DNA from 3 places in the Arthrobacter sp. NPDC089319 genome. Region 3 is predicted to be linked to each of the others. Evidence: riboswitches for the same ligand, from Rfam matches in the RefSeq annotation. Region 3 holds a riboswitch; each other region holds the start of a gene.
What was found. Region 3 has a riboswitch for S-adenosylmethionine ahead of AB0N75_RS02880 (O-acetylhomoserine aminocarboxypropyltransferase/cysteine synthase family protein). Riboswitches for the same ligand answer to the same signal wherever they lie in the genome.

Region 1: another riboswitch for S-adenosylmethionine. It lies ahead of AB0N75_RS17720 (flavin reductase family protein); the one in region 3 lies ahead of AB0N75_RS02880 (O-acetylhomoserine aminocarboxypropyltransferase/cysteine synthase family protein).
Region 2: another riboswitch for S-adenosylmethionine. It lies ahead of AB0N75_RS13890 (bifunctional o-acetylhomoserine/o-acetylserine sulfhydrylase); the one in region 3 lies ahead of AB0N75_RS02880 (O-acetylhomoserine aminocarboxypropyltransferase/cysteine synthase family protein).

The regions. Positions count from the first base shown of each region.
Region 1 covers NZ_JBFBGZ010000017.1:13,011-17,836, reverse strand. Annotated here, with positions in the region: gene AB0N75_RS17745 (hypothetical protein) at 1-429, opposite strand, end outside; gene AB0N75_RS17740 (hypothetical protein) at 707-919, shown strand; gene AB0N75_RS17735 (hypothetical protein) at 1,086-1,466, shown strand; gene AB0N75_RS17730 (hypothetical protein) at 1,485-1,688, opposite strand; gene AB0N75_RS17725 (prephenate dehydratase) at 1,785-2,654, shown strand; SAM riboswitch class IV at 2,752-2,866, shown strand; gene AB0N75_RS17720 (flavin reductase family protein) at 2,909-3,415, shown strand; gene AB0N75_RS17715 (aldo/keto reductase) at 3,412-4,401, opposite strand; gene AB0N75_RS17710 (DHA2 family efflux MFS transporter permease subunit) at 4,571-4,826, shown strand, end outside.
Region 2 covers NZ_JBFBGZ010000009.1:31,190-36,015, reverse strand. Annotated here, with positions in the region: gene AB0N75_RS13905 (PDR/VanB family oxidoreductase) at 1-580, shown strand, start outside; gene AB0N75_RS13900 (CPBP family intramembrane glutamic endopeptidase) at 690-1,469, shown strand; gene AB0N75_RS13895 (VOC family protein) at 1,629-2,270, opposite strand; SAM riboswitch class IV at 2,470-2,584, shown strand; gene AB0N75_RS13890 (bifunctional o-acetylhomoserine/o-acetylserine sulfhydrylase) at 2,652-3,977, shown strand; gene AB0N75_RS13885 (homoserine O-acetyltransferase) at 4,058-4,826, shown strand, end outside.
Region 3 covers NZ_JBFBGZ010000002.1:7,695-12,520, reverse strand. Annotated here, with positions in the region: gene malQ (4-alpha-glucanotransferase) at 1-713, opposite strand, end outside; SAM riboswitch class I at 1,026-1,118, shown strand; gene AB0N75_RS02880 (O-acetylhomoserine aminocarboxypropyltransferase/cysteine synthase family protein) at 1,218-2,693, shown strand; gene AB0N75_RS02875 (CoA-binding protein) at 2,690-3,187, shown strand; gene AB0N75_RS02870 (Ig-like domain-containing protein) at 3,374-4,826, shown strand, end outside.

The DNA.
Region 1 (4,826 bases), on a different contig from region 3:
GCGGCCGGGCTGCGCGGGCCCGCGCATCGGCATCGGCGGGATTCCCGTGCTTGGGGTTCCCGGCCCGGGTGCCTGAGCGCGTTCGTTGCCCTGAACCGGAGCCGCCGGCAGCGGCGCAGGGTATGGAGCCGCCGCGATCCCGGGCTGCAGCGTCCGGAACCAGCCGTCGTACCGCTGGTCGGCACGCTTCACGGCGCGCGAAATCCCTACCGTCAGCAGCACGAAGCCGGCGATCGAAACCACCGCGAACAGGACCGCAAAGCCGGTGTAGACCTCCGCGTTCGAGCTGTAGAACACGCTGGTGGCGTCCCGGAAGGACTCGCGGACCGCCAAGGCGGACATCCAGCCGCTCACCGCACCTCCTGCAACGAAGAGGACGATGCCCCAAACGGTCAGGCCGGCAGCTGAGGGGATGTAGCGGTAGTTCATGCTTCCCACTATCGGCAGCCCGCCCGCGTAACGTCGGCCTCCACGACGTATTCTTGGCCACACTCCCCCGCCGCCGAACCCCGCCAAATCCGCGCCAGAACCTCTGAATCCGGAGAGGTGTTCCACGCCACGCCGCTTGATAATTCATCTGATGTCCATTGGAATGGCAGAATGTAAACTTCCATGCACCGTTCCGCATGGCACCACGTTCCGGCCGGAAGCTACCCATCCCGCGCTTTCTCCTCTGCGGCGGCCTCCGGTCACGAAAGGCAGAACCATGGCCACGACTTTGGCTACCAAGTCTTTGACGGCACAGACGGCCTCCGAGGCCCACGACCTCCTCAATGCTGCGGTGGAAGAACTGCAATCCATCGCGGCCATCGACGGCGATTGCGGCATTCTGGTCACCCGCACCGGGCCCGGGCAGTTCACTGTGGAACTGAGCGACGACGTGCCCTACGGCATCACTCAGGAATCCGACCTCGACTAGGATCCGCCACTCCGGCTGGGCCCACCAGCACGGGCCCGCCGCGGGCCTTGACTCCCGGCTTCGAGTCGTTCGACCATGACGACGCCCGGCCCGTAACCGGCGACATTGTCATCCTCGCGGTGCCCTACCCCGCCTGTCCGACACCGTCCGCAGCTGCGGCGACCAGTTGGCGGGAAAGGTCGTCGTCGACATCACCAACCCGCTGAACTTTGAAACCTTCGACTCGCTCACCGTGCCGTCCGACAGTTCGGCGGCAGCCGAGCTCAGCGCCTCGCTGCCGGATTCGCGCGTGGTCAAGGCCTTCAACACCACCTTCGCTGCCACGCTGTCCTCCGGCACCGTCGGCGGCCTGCCCACCACCGTGCTTATGGCCGGGGACGACGCCGCGGCCAAGTCCCAGCTGGCCGAGGTGGTCACCGCCGCCGGGTTGAACGCCATCGATGCCGGCGCTCTGTCCCGGGCCCTCGAGGCCCTGGGATTCCTGCAGATCTCCCTGGCCGCCGCCGAGAAGCTCCGGTGGACCGGAGGCTTTAGCGTCGTCGCCTGACCGCCTAATAGCCCTGCGCTAGCGCCGCCCCGACCGCTTGGCAGCAATAGCCATTCCGGCCAGCACGCCGGCGGCGATCAGCAGCAGCACGGACACCACGATTAGCGGGGGCATGATGTCCAGCCCCATGATGGACGGCATCACCGTCAGGCTGACGGCGAAGAGGGCGACGACGGCAGCAGCGAGCCCGAGGGCAACGGCACGGGGATTGGATCCTTCCACGCCCTCCACTCTATCGGCGCTTCGCTCCGGCTTTGTGACGCCGGCCGGAGCCCGCCGAATAAGGCCACGGGCCCTCCCGGTGGGATAATTTCGCCCATGGCTCCAGCAATCGCGTACCAAGGTGAACCCGGCTCGAACTCGCACATGGCGTGCCTTGAGGTCCGGCCCGGCTGGGACGCGGTGCCATGCGCCAGCTTTGAAGACGCCTTCGCCGCCGTCACCAGCGGCGAGGCCGAACTGGCCATGATCCCCATTGACAACTCGATCGCCGGCCGCGTGGCGGACATCCATGCCCTGCTGCCCCGGACCACGCTGCAGATCGTGGAGGAATTCTTCCTGCCCATCCGCTTCAGCCTGCTCGGCATTCCCGGGGCCACCGTGGAACAGGCCCGTGAAGTACACAGCCACATCCATGCCCTGGGACAGTGCCGGAAGCTGATCCGCCGTTTGGGGCTGACGCCCGTCATTGCCGGCGATACCGCCGGGTCGGCCCGTGAAGTTGCCGAGTGGAACGATCCCACCAAGGTCTCGCTCGCGCCGCCGATGGCCGCTGAGCTGTACGGCCTGCAAGTCTTCGCCGAGAAAGTGGAAGACGATCCAACGAACACCACCCGGTTTGTGGTGCTGGCGGACCGGCGGCCCGTCCCCAGCCGCGAGGAGCTGCCCGGTCCCGCGGTGACCAGCTTTGTTTTCCGGGTGCGGAACGTTCCCTCGGCGCTGTACAAGGCCCTCGGCGGGTTCGCGACCAACGGCATCAACATGACCCGGCTGGAGAGCTACATGGTCGGCGGCGAATTCGCGGCCACCATGTTCATGGTGGACGTCGAAGGCCATCCGGAGGACCAGCCAATGGTCCATGCCTTCGAGGAACTGGAATTCTTCACCACCGAAATCCGGATTCTGGGCGTCTATCCCGCCCACCCGTTCCGGTTAAACCGCGGCGCGGAACAGCCGGCCGACGCCTAAGGCAACGGACCCTGCTGCCGATGCCGCGCACGGGGAGTTCTTGACGAACTGTTACCCGCGTTTGACCGAGGCCACGTCCCGCTTTACCTTGGAAATGAATCACGAGCGCCAACTTCACAGCCCTGGCTGGTTGGCCGGCAACCCTCTACCGTAGCGGGGTGCTCCAGGTGATGATTCGGCCCGCCGGGTTTGTCGGCAGGCAAGTACGCGTATCCTCCGGCAGCAGCGGATGCGCCTGAGCTTCAAGGATGGCCATGTCCCTGCACAACGACTTGACCCCGAACACCCTGCGCTCCGCCTTCGGGCGCTTTCCCTCCGGAATCGCAGCGCTCTGCGCCGTCATCGACGGTGAGCCGCAAGGCATCGTCGCCTCCTCCTTCACCGTGGGCGTTTCGCTGGAGCCGCCGCTGGTGATGTTCGCCGTCCAGAACACCTCGCGGACCTGGCCGCTGCTCCGCCACGCCGGCCGGATCGGCGTGTCGGTGCTGAGCACGGAGCACGACGGCGTCTGCCGCCAGATTGCTTCCAAGAGCGGCGACCGCTTCGCCGGGCTGAGCCTGGACCGCACCGACCGGGACGCGCTTTTCCTCAACGAGGCAGCGCTGTGGCTGGATTGCTCGGTGCATCAGGAGTTCCCGGCCGGTGACCACCAGGTGGTGCTGCTGGAGGTACACGCGCTGAGCACGCACGTCGGCGCGCACGAACCGCTGGTCTTCCACGACTCCTCGTTCCGCCGGCTGGTACAGCCCGCGTTCGTCTAGGGCAGCGGGCGTCCCCGCGCCGCCACCCACAGCGCGTACCATTCCTGCCGGGTCATTGCCGCGCCGATCTCCTCAGCCTGGCCGCAGGCCCTGATCCGCTCCGGATTGCTGGTACCGACGACCGGTCGGATTCGGGCCGGATGGCGCAGCAGCCAGCCCAGCACTACGGCTTCCTGCGTGCAGCCCTTGTCCCGGGCCAACTCGGAGACCAAGGCTGCCGTCGCGCGATCCGCTGCCGCACCACCGTCGCCGTCAGCTTCGTCAGCTGTGCCGGCGGCCCGTTCCGCCGGCCGGCCGCTGTAGCGGCCCCGCGCCAGCGAGCCCCAGGCCTGCAACTCCACCGCGTGGGCAGCACAGTACTCCAAAGTGCCGTGCGGAAAGCCGACGGCGGCGCCTTCCGGGTGGTTGACCAGCACCCCGGATTCAAGCCAGTCCCGCCGGTACAGGCTCATTTCCAATTGGTTGACGGCGAGCGGCTCGTCGAGCGCGGCCTGCAGCCACCGCATCTGCTCGCCGGACATGTTCGAGACGCCCAGGCGGCGGACCTTCCCGGCCAGCCGGAGGCGGCTGAACGCCTCGGCAATCTCCTCCGCCGGGGCCAGCGGATCCGGCCGGTGGATCAGCAGCGTGTCCAGATGGTCGGTGTGCAGGCGGCGCAGGCTTTCCTCGGTACCGGCCACGATGGCCTCGCGGGATGAGTCGTACTGGCCCACCAGTCCGGGAACCGGCAGCCGGATGCCGCATTTGCTCTGCAACTGCAAGGCTTCCCGGAGTTCCGGCCGCTCGGCCAGCACCCGGCCGAACGCAGCCTCCGCCTTGCCGTGGGCGTAAATGTCCGCGTGATCGAATACCCTGATGCCGATGTCCAGTGCCGCCTCCACGGCTGTGTGGGCAGCGGCGACGTCGGCGGCCTCCAGCGGGCCGCTCCCCCAGCCACCGCCCAAACCCATGCTGCCGAAGATCAGGCGGGATCCGGCGTCGTCCATTGGTGTGTCCCTTCGCTGGGCAGGCTTCCAGCGTACGACAGCGCCGCGCCGAAATCGGGGGTTGTGCCACCTCGCGGACGGCAGTACGGTAACTCTCGCGGGGCGGATAGCGTCCCCAGGCAACCAGTATCAGGCCGCCTGCGCCACCCGCGCCGCCAGGAAGTTAACCATGGCAGTTCCTCCCAGCCCGGACCGGGGCCCTCACCAGCCGTCCGGTCCCTCGACAGCCCGGGAGTCCGCGCGCGCGGACCAGAACCGGGCCCACCCCCCGGACGGCGCGGCCGCTGCGCAGCCCCGGACCACGGTGGTGTTCTTGGGGCTGATGCTCACCGTGCTGCTGGCGGCGCTGGACCAGACCATCGTGGCGACGGCGCTGCCCACCATCGTCGGGGACCTGAACGGGCTGGAGCACATCTCCTGGGTGA
Region 2 (4,826 bases), on a different contig from region 3:
CCGCGAGGCTGCCGAACGCGGCATACCCTGGCGGCTGGTCTACCTGGGACGCAGCCGCTCCTCGATGGCGTTCCTCGACGAGATCGAGGCACTCGGCGGTGACATCCACATCCACGCCGACGATGAGAGCGGTTTCTACCCGCTGGCCGAACTGCTGGCTGAACAGGACGCGGCAACCCACGTCTACGCCTGCGGTCCCGGGCCGCTGCTCAATGTGATTCAGTCGATTGCCGACGGCTGGGAGGACCCCGGACGTTTCCACTGCGAGCGTTTCGCGGCCACCGGCGATGCCCCGGCGATTCCCGACGGCGGGTCATCGGCCTTCGTCGTCGAACTGGCCGACGGTACGGAGGTCCCGGTGGGCGCGGACGAGTCCATCCTGCAGGCGCTTGAGGCGGCCGGACTCAGCCCGCTGAACTCCTGCCGCGAGGGAATCTGCGGAACCTGCGAAACGCCGGTGCTGGACGGCGAGATTGACCACCGCGACTCGCTGTTGTCGGATGCCGAGCGTGCCGCCGGGGACACCATGATGATCTGCGTATCCCGGTGCAAGGGCAGGCGGCTGCTCCTGGACCTATAGCGGGGGAAGCCGCCGGCGGAACGGAAGCCGATGCAAGGCCGGGGGAGCGTTCAACCTGGACCCTGCCCGGATGTCGCCGGCCCCCGGTTCACTTGGCAAGATGGTGGTCATGGACAAGCAGAAGGTCGTGACCGCGAGCACACCGCGCACGCTGGGCTACTACCGGGCGGAAGTTCTCATTGTGCTCGGGCTCTCGCTGGGGCAGTCGGCGGTCTACGCCGTGGTGAACCTGCTGGAGAAGATGACCCGCGCTCCGCTGGCCTCGCAGACGACCACGTTGAACCCGGTGCTGAACCAGCGGGAAGTCTTCGATTTCGTGTACCAGATGCTCGGCATCCTCTTTGCGCTGGTACCGGTGGCCCTGGTGCTGTTCCTGCTGACCTCGGCGGGCCAGTCGGCCTTCCGCTCGATCGGGTTCACCTTCTCCCGGCCCCGGGTGGACTTCGGCCTGGGCTTCCTGCTGGCGCTGGCGATGGGTGCCGGCACGCTGGCCGTCTATGCCGCCGGCCGGGCGCTGGGGATCACCACCGCGATCGTCCCCGCGGCGTTGGACGAATACTGGTGGACCGTGCCGGTGCTGGTGCTGTCGGCGCTGCGCCACGCCATTCTCGAAGAGGTGGTCATGGTGGGCTACCTGTTCAACCGGTTCGCCAAGTTCGGCTGGGGGATCTGGACCACGATCTTCGTCAGCGCCGCCCTGCGCGGGACCTACCACCTGTACCAGGGGATCGGGCCGGGCATCGGAAACTTCCTGATGGGCCTGGTGTTCGGCTACGTCTATTCGAAGGTCAAGCGGGTGATGCCCCTGGTGGTCGCGCACGCGCTTTTGGATATCGCCGGTTTCGTCGGCTACGCGCTGGTGGGCCCGGCCATCGGCATCGGTACCTAAGACGGCGTACCTAACGGTCGGCCGAGAGGATGCTTGCCGGGGACAGGCAAAAGGCTCCCGTTCCGGCCTCTTGCGCCACCGTGGGTGGGAGCAAGAGGCCGGAACGGGAGCCCTGCGTAAAAAAGCGAGCCGTGCACCGGGCCGGACGAGACCGGAACCTTAGAGTTCGACGATGCCGTTCGCGGTTTCGAAGCGGACCGACATGATGCCCGGCGTGCCGTTCGGCGCGGTCCACGCAACCTTGACGTCGTCGAGCAGGTCATCCACCGGGGTGCCCAGCCAGTCCGCCACGCGATCCGAGGAACCGGCAATGGTCAGGCCGATCAGCTTGACGGATGCCGGGCGGGCGTTGGACGGGTGAAGCGCCTCGGTGCCGTCATCCCAGCGAAGCATGTAGGGAACCTGCGGGTCGGCGATCAGGCCCTTGATGCCGATCTGCTGCCAGGTCAATTCCTGGCCGTCCGGGAACTTGCGGTTTCCGGGAACCGCATGGCGGCCCAACCGCTCTTCGAACGGGGTCAGATCGTCCACTTCCACGCACCAGCCCATCCAGCCGCCGCCGGCTTCGGAGCGGGCACGCACGGCCTGCCCGAAGGGGGCTTTGTCGGACGCGGGGTGGGCCAGGACCTCCACCACTTCCAGGTAATGGTGGTCGGTCAGCGGGAAGATCATATTGCGGGTGCCGAAGCGGGGGTGCACCCCGCCCTTGACTGCGTCAATACCCAGAGCTTTGGAGATCCGCTCTGAGGTGGCAGCCAGACCGTCGGGCTCAACAGCATATGAAACGTGGTCGAAGCGCATAGCCATATCTTGGCACTTTGTGAACCCTCTCTCGACTTAGGGTGACCTAAGTCACCAGTATCCGGCCGGATGTGGCTCGAAGATCCATGTCTGGCAGGTGCTCACACCACCAGATTGGGGCGGAAAAAGCGCCGCTGCGGGCGGTCATAAGGTGTCACATTGTTGCGGCCGGGCGGGCTCTCCGCTGAGACTGGACGCAGGTCATGAGTGCCAGCGTGAAACCCCGGTTTGCTGGCCGGCAACCCTCCAACCGCGGTGGGGTGCCCCGGGTGAAGACCAGGCAGCCGCCATCAGGCGGTGCGCAAGCGCGGGTCACACCCGGGATAGACATGCCGGCACGGCCGGATCCCGGATGACCCCTTCCCATGAAGGAGTTGCACCATGTCCAATGCAGACTGGTCCTTTGAAACCCGTCAGATCCACGCCGGCCAGGAGCCGGATGCCGCCACCGGCGCCCGTGCACTGCCGATCTATCAGACCACTTCGTTCGTGTTCCCCAGCGCCCAGAGCGCCGCGGACCGCTTTGCCCTGTCCGAGTTGGCGCCCATTTACACGCGGATCGGCAACCCGACCAGCGAGGCCGTTGAGGCCCGGGTCGCCAGTCTGGAAGGCGGTGTCGGCGCGCTGCTGTTGGCCTCGGGCCAGGCCGCATCCACGTTCTCCATCCTGAACTTGGCCGAGGCCGGCGACCATATTGTGGCCAGCCCCAGCCTGTACGGGGGCACGTACAACCTGCTGCGCACCACGCTGCCCAAGTTCGGCATCGAGGTGACGTTCGTCGAGGATCCGGACAACCTGCAGCAGTGGCGCGACGCAGTGCAGCCGAACACGAAGGCGTTCTTCGGCGAGGTGGTCTCCAACCCGCGCCAAGATGTTTTGGACCTGGAAGCGGTCAGCAGCATCGCCCATGAGAATGGCGTGCCGCTGATAGTGGACAACACGCTGGCCACCCCGTACTTGATCCGCCCGATCGAGTGGGGCGCAGACATCGTGCTGCACTCGGCCACCAAGTACTTGGGCGGCCACGGGACGGCCATCGGCGGCGTGATCGTGGACGCCGGTACCTTCGACTTCGCTGCCAATCCGGAAAAGTTCCCGGGCTTTAACACCCCCGACGAGACCTACAACGGGCTGGTCTTCGCCCGCGACTTGGGCGTCGGAAGTGCGCTCGGCGCCAATCTCGCCTACATCCTCAAGGCCCGCGTCCAGCTGCTGCGCGACCTGGGGTCCGCGGTCTCCCCGTTCAACGCCTTCCTGATCGCCCAGGGGCTGGAGACGCTGAGCCTGCGGGTGGAGCGCCACGTGGCCAATGCGCAGAAGGTCGCGGAATTCCTCGAGGCGCACGACGACGTTGCGTCCGTCGCGTACCTCGGCCTGCCGTCGAGCCCCTGGTACGACCGCGGCCGCAAGTACGGTCCGAAGGGCACCGGCGCCATCGTGTCGTTCGAGATCAAGGGCGGGATCGAGGCCGGCAAGCGTTTTGTGGACGGCCTTGAACTGCATTCGCATGTGGCCAACCTCGGCGACGTGCGCTCGCTAGTGATCCACCCGGCGTCGACCACCCACGCCCAGCTTTCGGCCGAGGAGCGGCTGACCGCCGGCGTGACCGACGGTCTGGTCCGGCTCTCCGTGGGCATCGAGAACGTCAACGACATCATCGCCGACTTGGAGGCCGGTTTCCGCGCCGCCAAGGGCTCGGACGACTAGGCAAGCAGGTAGAACGCAGCGTGACGATCGTGCAACCGCAGGAACTGGTGGATCAGGCGACGGATGGCGTCCTGCGCAGGATGCCAGTAGGTGCGCTGGAGCTGGAAGCCGGCGGCTATCTGCCCGAGGTTGTTCTGGGATATGAAACCTGGGGCACCCTGAACGCGGATGCCTCCAACGCCGTCCTAATCGAGCACGCCCTGACCGGCAGCACGCATGTGGCCCGCGGTGCCTCCAACGAGGAGGGCTGGTGGGACGACCTGGTCGGTCCCGGGGCCACCATCGACACGGAGCGCTATTTCGTAGTGGCCGCCAACATGGTTGGCGGCTGCTACGGCTCCACCGGCCCGGCGACGCCGGCACCAGATGGTAAGCCGTGGGGGTCGCGGTTTCCGTTCGTCACCATCCGGGATTCGGTCCGGGCCGAGGCGAGGCTCGCCGATGCGCTGGGCATCCGCCGCTGGCACGCCGTGCTCGGCGGGTCGATGGGCGGGGCCCGCGCGCTCGAGTGGGCTGCGACGTTCCCCGAGCGCACGGCGCGGTGCGCCGTGATGGCGTGCGGGGCGGCCAGCACCGCCGAACAGATCGCGTTTGCCCAGGCGCAGGTCGCAGCCATCCGGCTGGATCCGCACTTTGCCGGCGGCGACTACTACGGCGGTCCCGCCCCCGAAGCCGGACTGGGTATTGCCCGGCGGATCGCCCACATCAACTACCGTTCGGAGCCTGAACTGGAGTATCGGTTCGGCCGCTCGGCGCAGGCGGAGGAACAGCCGTTTGGCGGCATCACGCCCTCCGCCCGCGGCCGCTATGCGGTGGAAAGCTATCTGGACTACCAGGCGGAGAAGTTGG
Region 3 (4,826 bases):
GCACCCTTCGCGGCAGCCGTTTCGGCCAGCACGGCCAGGTCGTCAAGATCGCCGATACCCCAAGACGACCGCGAGCGCACGGAGTACAGCTGCGCCATCAGGCCCCAGGTACGGTGAAGCCGGTCGGCGGTGGTCAGCCGTTGCGGGGTGACGACCAGCGCGCACCGTGCCTGGCTGTCGGGCGTCGCCGGGGGCTGGCCGGGTGGGCGCTGGCCGATTGGGGCTTGGTCGATTGCTGCATTGCCAGCTCCGGACTCCTCGGTTGGTGCCCTGCCGGTTCCGGCTTCCGTCAGCTCAAGCGTGTGCCAGCCCAGCGGGAGGTCGGCCGGCACCACCGCGGCCAGACGATCCCGCGGAACCCCCGCCGCCTCGTGCGGCCCGCCGGGCACCACGTCAACGTCGCGCCGGGACCCGTCCTCCAACACGATCTGCACCCGGGGGCTCGCGCCGGCACTAACATTGACCGGCACCTCGGTGGCGTCTCCTTGGCGGACGACGACGGCGGGCGGCAGGTTGCGCTGCAACGGCGCCAGTTCCGCGGCACGGAGGGAGACGGTCACGTCGTCGTCGGTATTGCAGGGAACACCCAGCGCGGTGAGGACAGCGACCAGCGTTGCCGGCGCGACCGCCTGCTCAGCTCCGTCCCAACCCCGGAAGGTCGTGCCGACGCCGTGTTCCCGTGCGAGGCGCTGCAGCGCCGTAAGCTCAGCCATGGAACCTAATCTACGGGTGGCATTGGATGCGTGCACCCCGGCGGGTCTCCACACGCTCGCCGGCGCTCGCTTGGTCGACCACCGGACGCGGGGCACGACCCGGCGCTCGCTTGGTCGACCACCGGACGCGGGGCACGACCCGGCGCTCGCTTGGTCGACCACCGGAGGCGCGGCACGACCAGACGCTCGCTTGGTCGACCACCGGACGCGCGGCAGCCAAGCCGAGCACCGCCGTCGTACTGGAAATTCAAGGCAAGACGCAACGCGGCTCAACAATTTTGGCGGCTACGGCGGAAGTTGCGAGAATGGACGGGACCATCCCGAGCGGTTGAGAGATCTGGCTCTTTGACACCGCAGCAACCATCCGGCCAACCGGAAAGGTGCTACCGCCAGAAGCGATGGAGAGAGCGCAAGCAATCTTTGATCCGGATGGCGCCCCCGCATCCGGGCGCGCCGCTAGGACCGTCATTGCCTCGGGAACCTAAGTTTTGAAGGAGCTGCCTGATGGCTGAACGCACATTCGGTTTCCGCACCCGTGCCCTGCACGCCGGCGGCACGCCCGACGCCGAGCATGGCGCCCGGGCCGTGCCGATCTACCAGAGCACGTCGTTCGTGTTCAAGGACACCGACGACGCCGCGAACCTCTTCGCGCTGCAGAAGTACGGCAACATCTACTCCCGCATCGGCAACCCCACCGTGGCCGCGTTCGAGGAGCGCATCGCCTCGCTGGAAGGCGGCATCGGCGCGGTGGCCACGTCCTCGGGCATGGCCGCTGAGTTCATCACCTTCGCGGCACTGGCCGGCGCGGGCGACCACATTGTGGCCTCGTCCAAGCTCTACGGCGGTACCATCACCCAGCTGGACGTCACGCTGCGCCGGTTCGGCGTGGAGACCACGTTCATTGACTCCACCGACCCGGCCGACTTCGCCGCTGCCATCCGCGAGAACACCAAGGCGGTCTACACCGAGATCGTGGCGAACCCGTCCGGCGACATTGCCGACCTCGCGGGTCTGGCCTCGGTGGCGCACGACGCCGGCCTCCCCCTGGTGGTGGACGCCACCTTGAGCACTCCCTACCTGATCCGGCCCATCGAGCACGGCGCGGACATTGTGATCCACTCCGCCACCAAGTTCCTCGGCGGACACGGCACCACGCTGGGCGGCGTTGTGGTCGAGTCCGGGCGTTTCAACTGGGGCAACGGCAAGTTCCCGCAGATGACTGAACCGGTGGCCAGCTACGGCAATGTGTCCTGGTGGGGCAACTTCGGCGAGTACGGCTTCCTGACCAAGCTCCGTTCCGAGCAGCTGCGCGACATCGGCCCGTCGCTGTCCGCGCAGTCCGCGTTCCAGCTGCTGCAGGGCGTGGAAACGCTGGCGCAGCGGATGGACGAGCATCTGGCCAACGCCCGCAAGGTGGCCGAATGGCTGGAAGCCGACGAGCGGGTCTCCTGGGTCAGCTACGCCGGCCTGCCCGCGCACCCGCACTATGAGCGCGGCCGGAAGTACCTGCCCAAGGGCGTGGGCTCGGTGTTCAGCTTCGGCGTCAAGGGCGGCCGCGTGGCCGGCCAGAAGTTCATCGAATCGCTGCAGCTGGCCAGCCACCTGGCCAACATCGGCGACGCCCGCACCCTGGTGCTGCACCCGGGATCGACCACGCACCAGCAGCTCACCGCCGACCAGCTCGTGGCCGCCGGCGTGCCCGAGGACCTGATCCGCATCTCCGTGGGGCTGGAAGACGTGGACGACATCCTCTGGGACCTGGACCAAGCGCTGACGGCATCGCAGCAGGCAGGTGCCGAGCACGGCCCCAGCCGCGACCATGAGGACGACGCGTTCGACACCTCCGAGTTCGCCTCACCCAGCTATGCAGGCGAGTCCTGCACGATCCAGGCGGCGCGTGCCGCCCGGACAGAGCCCGGAACGCGCGTAGTCGAGTCCGTGGAAGAACTGATTGAAGCCGAAGAAGGAGCCGCCAAGTGACCGCCACAGCAGAACGCGCGTGGGTGGGACCGTCCGCCCCGGAACGGCTGAACATCCTGCGGAACACCAAGTCGATTGCGATAGTCGGCGCCTCGGACAAGCCCAGCCGGGCCAGCTACTTCGTGTCCACGTACCTGCTGTCCAGCTCGCCGTACAAGGTCTACTTCGTGAATCCGGTGGCCAAGGAGATTCTGGGCCAGCCGGTCTACAAGTCGCTGGCGGACCTGCCCGAGGTCCCGGACCTGGTGGACGTGTTCCGCAAGCACGACGACCTGCCCACCGTGCTGGAGGAGACGCTGGCCGTCGGCGCCAAGACCATCTGGCTGCAACTGGGCTCCTGGCACGAGGAGGTCGCGGCCAAGGCCGAGGCCGCCGGCCTGAACGTGGTGATGGACCGCTGCGTAAAGATCGAGCACGCCCGCTTCCACGGCGGCCTGCACCTGGCCGGATTCGACACCGGCGTAATCTCCTCCAAGCGGCAGTTGACCGCGTAGAGCGGCTTGCCCAAGGTTTCACGGCAACAATAGCCCGTTCCTAGTCCCCGGCCCTCCCTTGGAGGGCCGGGGCAGGGGCGGGCTTTTGCTTGCCCCGGACGTTGAGGTAGGAGCTTCCAAGGATTTCCCCAAGGTCCTCGTCAGATGCTGTGGCCAGCCACACATCACTCGACTAGGGGAGTCATCATGTTCAAGAAATCCGCCCATCCAAAACACAGGAGGGGCACCGAACGTGCCCAAAGGGGGAAGCCATCCGTTCCCCAAAAGGTGACCGCCGGGCTGGCCGCGCTGGTGCTGGGCGCGGGTGTGCTGCCCACAGCCCTCGCTCCCGCCGCGCTGGCAGCGCCGGTCGGTCAGGGCCTGACTCTTAATGCCGGGGATATGAGGTTCATCCTCAAGCAGATCAAGATTGCGGAGAACCACGCAACCAAGGAAGACGCCGAGGGTAAGCCGGTTGCGGGCCAGCCGCTCCTCGGCTCCGGCCCCAACCAGATAGCCAATCCCCTGTTGCCGTTCGGGCTGCGAACGGTGGACGGGACCGATAACAACCTGGTGGCTGAGCAGGGGCACTACGGATCCGCCAGCCTGCCGTTCCCGCGGCTGGCTGAGCCGGAATGGCGTACCACGGCCGGGGGGCAGTCATACAAGTCAGTCAACACCACCGTGACTGATGCCGACCCCCGCTTCATCAGCAATGTCATTGTGGACCAGACCGCCAGCAATCCTGCCGCGATCGCCGCGGCCGGCAAGGCGCACCGGACGGTGAACGACGGCCCGACGGCGGTTCCTTGCGACGCCGATGGCCTGCCGGTGGACTGCGTGCCGGAAGGAGAGACCCTCGACATCCCGAATGTCACCACCGACTTTGGACTCTCACCGCCATACAACGGCTTCTTTGCCCTGTTCGGCCAGTTCTTCGACCACGGCGTGGACTTCACCAAGAAGACCAATAACTTGGTCATGATGCCCCTGGCAACGGATGATCCGCTGTATGTCGAGGGCGGGCCGAATTTCATGGTCCTCAACCGGGCGGAGAACCAGCCCGGGCCTGACGGCGTGCTCGGCACGCCGGACGATATCCAGGACGGCACCAATACTGACTCCCCGTGGGTCGACCAGAGCCAGACCTACTCCTCAAACCCGTCGCATCAGGTCTTCCTCCGGGACTATGAGCTCAACGAAAGCGGCGACCCGGTCTCTACCGGCGAACTGATCGAAGGAGCCCCCGGCGGCATGGCCACCTGGGCGGACATCAAGGCCCAGGCCGCGTCCATGCTCGGCCTGGAGCTCTCCGATGCTGACGTCGTGAACATCCCGATGCTGGCCACCGACCAGTACGGGCGCTTCCTGCGGGGCCCCAGCGGCCTGCCGCAGTACATCACCCAGGACAACCAGTTCGTGGAAGGGAACCTGGAGAACCCCGTCGCCCCGCCGGCGAATGTCCAGCGGATCGGGATCGCGTTCCTGGACGACATCTCGCACTTCGCCGCACCGTTCGACTCCCGCGGCAGGGCGCTGGCAGCTGACGGAGATAGCGACCTCACGCCAGTTACCGGTCCGCAGGCCGCGGGCACCTACGACGACGAAATGCTCGACGCGCACTTCGTTGCCGGCGACGGCCGCGTCAACGAGAACATCG